DNA from 2 places in the Succinispira mobilis DSM 6222 genome. Region 2 is predicted to be linked to the other one. Evidence: riboswitches for the same ligand, from Rfam matches in the RefSeq annotation. Region 2 holds a riboswitch; the other holds the start of a gene.

What was found. Region 2 has a riboswitch for S-adenosylmethionine ahead of SUCMO_RS0106525 (O-acetylhomoserine aminocarboxypropyltransferase/cysteine synthase family protein). Riboswitches for the same ligand answer to the same signal wherever they lie in the genome.
Region 1: it holds a riboswitch for S-adenosylmethionine, as region 2 does, so the genes downstream of both, metK (methionine adenosyltransferase) here and SUCMO_RS0106525 (O-acetylhomoserine aminocarboxypropyltransferase/cysteine synthase family protein) in region 2, are expected to answer to the same signal.

Annotation. Positions count from the first base shown of each region.
Region 1 is NZ_KB913028.1:2,008,008-2,010,210, reverse strand. It holds gene metK (methionine adenosyltransferase) at 2-1,192, opposite strand; SAM riboswitch class I at 1,269-1,370, opposite strand; gene coaBC (bifunctional phosphopantothenoylcysteine decarboxylase/phosphopantothenate--cysteine ligase CoaBC) at 1,422-2,203, opposite strand, start outside.
Region 2 is NZ_KB913028.1:1,379,632-1,381,834, reverse strand. It holds gene nspC (carboxynorspermidine decarboxylase) at 1-732, opposite strand, end outside; SAM riboswitch class I at 1,063-1,164, shown strand; gene SUCMO_RS0106525 (O-acetylhomoserine aminocarboxypropyltransferase/cysteine synthase family protein) at 1,247-2,203, shown strand, end outside.

The DNA of each region.
Region 1 (2,203 bases), 630 kb from region 2:
TTTATAGACCAGCGTCTTTTTTTAGTTCAGCGACTTTATCAAGCTTTTCCCAAGGAAGTTCAATATCAGTACGGCCCATGTGTCCATAAGCAGCAGTTTGCTTGTAAATTGGGCGACGAAGATCAAGAGCTTTGATAATGCCAGCTGGACGCAAATCAAAATGTTTTTGTACTAGTTGGGCAATTTTTTCTTCAGAAATTTTAGCTGTACCAAAAGTATCTACTAAAACAGAAACTGGTTTAGCGATACCAATAGCATAAGCTAGTTGGATTTCGCATTTGTCAGCTAGACCAGCAGCAACGATGTTTTTAGCTACATAACGAGCTGCATAAGCTGCAGAGCGATCTACTTTTGTTGGATCTTTACCTGAGAAAGCACCGCCACCATGACGAGCCATACCGCCATAAGTATCTACAATTATTTTACGGCCTGTAAGACCAGAATCACCTTGTGGTCCACCAACAACAAAGCGGCCTGTTGGATTAATGTAGTATTTAGTATTTTCATCTAGTAAGTTTGCATCTACTACAGGAAGAATTACTAGTTCTTTAAGATCTTTAGCAATTTGTTCTAAAGAAACTTCAGGACCGTGTTGAGTAGAAATAACAATTGTATCTACACGTACTGGTTTATCATCTTCGTACTCTACAGTAACTTGAGTTTTACCATCAGGGCGAAGATAAGGTAAAGTGCCATCTTTACGAACTTTAGTAAGTTGTAAAGCTAATTTGTGGGCTAAAGAAATTGGTAAAGGCATAAATTCAGGGGTTTCATTACTAGCATAACCAAACATCATGCCTTGGTCGCCAGCGCCAATAGCTTCGATGTAATCTTGTTCACCTTGTTTAGCTTCTAAAGATTTATCTACACCCATAGCAATATCTGCAGATTGTTCATCAATAGAAACTAAAATACCGCAAGTTTCACCATCAAAACCATATTTTGCACGGTCATAACCGATGTCAACAATAGTTTTGCGAACTACTTTAGGAATATCAACATAGCAAGATGTTGTGATTTCGCCAACTACGTGAACTTGGCCAGTAGTAACTAAAGTTTCGCAAGCAACACGAGCTTCTGGATCTTGAGCCAAAATCGCATCTAAAACAGAATCAGAAATTTGGTCGGCTATTTTATCAGGATGTCCTTCAGTAACAGATTCAGAGGTAAATAGTCGTTTCATTTTTGACATAAAAAAGTATCACTCCTTAATTGTAATAAGAAAAAATAAAAACTCCCAAAAATGGGAGTTAGATTTAGTTATCTATTTCCCATCTTGCTATATAATAGCAGGAATTGGCACCGTTTGATAAAAATCATGGTTGCCGCAGCTTCATCGGGCCATTCCCTCAGCTAACTCTTGATGAGTACAATATTTACTTACAGCATAGATTATACTGGAAAAAAATAGATTTTGCAAGCTAGATTTTTCTTTTCGCCAAGATGCAGTCGAGAAGAATGTTTGCTACTTTAGTTTTGCTCATTTGTTCTAAGGAACAAATTTCTCCATCGGGATAGAGCAATTTAACGATGTTGGTATCGGCATTAAACCCAGCCCCACTTAAGGTTACATCATTAGCGACAATCATATCAAGATTTTTCTTGCGTAATTTTTCTTGGGCATTACTAATTAAATCATTAGTTTCGGCCGCAAAACCAACCAAAAATTGTTTGGTTTTCTTTTGCCCAAGATCGGCCAGGATATCAGGATTTTTCTCTAAAACAATAGTTAAATTAGCATCAGCTTGTTTTTTTATTTTTTGAGAGCTGACTTCTTTGGGGCGATAATCAGCAACCGCCGCAGCCTTAATTACAATATCGGCTTGGGTAAAATAATCTAAAACCGCAGCATGCATTTCCCTAGCGCTGTCTACAGCAATAAAATTAACTTTAGCAGGCACAGGAAGATTGCTGGGACCTGAAATTAATGTAACCTGTGCACCGCGAGCTATAGCCGCTTGGGCTATAGCATAGCCCATTTTACCGCTAGAATGATTACTGATATAGCGAACGGGGTCGATCGCTTCGCGCGTCCCAGCGGCAGTTACTAGAATATTTAAACCAGCTAGGTCTTGAGCTGCAACAATAGTTTGTTCGAGATATTCAACAATTGCTTGAGGTTCAGGCAGACGTCCGGCGCCGCTCGTACCACAAGCTAGATGACCTTCAGCGGCTGGCAAAACTTTATAACCTAGATCCAGTA
Region 2 (2,203 bases):
AACTAATTCACCGGCATTAGTGATTGAACTTTCCCCAGGTTCTAGATAAATTTGAATATTGTACTTTTCAGAAAAAGCTTTCAGTTTATTGCAAAAAGCTTCAATAGGATAGCCGGCTTTAGTGAAATAAATGCCTCCACCTAAACTTATCCAATTAAGTTTAAATAAAAATTCGCCATAAGTCTCGCCTAAATAATCGAGTTGCTCAGAAAAAGAGTTGAAATCAGCATTTTCGCAGTTGTAATGAAACATAAGACCATCAATTTTAGATAATTGCTTGGCTATTAAATTTTTATCTAAAATACCTAAGCGAGAAAATTTGCGTGTTGGATTAGCTAAATCAAAGCCAGAATTACTAATACCAGGATTGACACGTAAGCCGATTTTTTTGTCAGCTACAAGTTCATAATAAGTTTCTAACTGAGAAATAGAATTGAAAATTACTTTATCAGCAAATTTACGTATTTCTAATAGATCTTCTTTAGAATAACCAACACAATAAGCATGGGTTTCGCCACCAAACTCTTCATGCCCAAGTTTGGCTTCATATAAAGAACTTGAAGTGGTACCAGCCATATAGGGGCGCATCAGGTTAAATACGCTCCAAGTTGAAAAACATTTCAATGCTAGTACACATTTAGCTCCTGATAGTTTATTAATTTTATCAATAACTAGCATATTAGCTAGGAGCTTGTTTTCATCTAAAAGATAATAAGGCGTTTGTAGTTTCATTATTGCGCGGCTCCTCTATACATAAAAAATCACCACGAACAAAAATTTGCGTGATGATATTATTGTACAGATTAATTTATATTTCGTCAATAAATCTTTTTAAATTGGATGTTTTTTATTTTAAAATGCCGATTTAATGAATTAGGTTCGCATTTCTTAGAAATGCTGTAGTTTTCAACGAAATTTAAATTTAAATATAAGAAAACACAAAAGGTTTACTGGAAGGAAACAAAAGTATTACTAATGATGAGTAGACGCAACTTAAAATAAAATAGTTGACAAAAATATCTCGGCAATGTAATATATAGAAAATAACAGAAGAATATAGAACTCTTATCGAGAGTGGTAGAGGGACTGGCCCGATGAAACCCGGCAACCATCGCAATGCGAAAGGTGCTAAATCCAGCAGGATAATTTCCTGGAAGATGAGAGGAAAGCGGAATAAAAGCTCTTTCCTCGCGGGAAGAGCTTTTTAATTTCTTTTTGTTACTAAAATATTTGGGGGGATTTTATTATGAGTTTATTAGAAAATGCTGGAATAGAAACTTTGGCTATTCATGCCGGACAAATTCCAGACCCTACAACTGGGGCTAGAGCTGTACCAATATATCAAACAACTGCTTATAATTTTCAAGATACGCAACATGCTGCTGATTTATTTAGTTTAAAAGCAAATGGCTACATCTATACACGGATTAGCAATCCGACTACTGATGTGTTAGAGAAAAGAATTGCAACATTAGAAGGCGGAATAGGAGCAATTGCATTTGCTTCTGGACAGGCAGCAATTATTGGTGCAATTTTAAATATTCTTGAGTCGGGAGATGAAATTGTTAGCTCTGCTAGTTTATACGGTGGTACCTACAATTTATTTGCTTATAATTTACCGCGGTTAGGAATAAAAGTTAAATTTGTTGATGCTAGTGAATTAGAAAACTTTGCTGCGGCGATAACAGAAAGAACCAAGTTAGTTTATGCTGAAGCATTAGGTAATCCTAGTGGAGATGTTTTAGATATAGAAGGTGTGGCTAAACTAGCACACAAAAACGGGATACCACTTATGGTAGATGCTACTTTTGTGACACCGTACTTATTAAAGCCCATAGATTTTGGTGCCGATATTGTAATTCATTCCGCCACAAAATTTTTAGGTGGACATGGGGTAGCTATGGGTGGTGTAGTAGTTGATGCAGGAAAATTCGATTGGAATTCCAATAAATTTCCACTTTTAAGTCAGCCCGATCCAAGTTATCAAGGTATAAATTACGCAGTTGACATTGGTGCAGCTGCATTTATAACTCGTTTGCGAGTTCAGATTTTGCGTGATTTTGGCGCAACAATTAGTCCTTTTAATGCTTTTTTAATTCTTTTAGGAATAGAAACTTTACCCTTAAGAATGCAAAAACATGTGAAAAACGCCTTAGAAATAGCTCAATATCTGCAAAAAAATTCAGCCGTTAGTTGGGTGAAC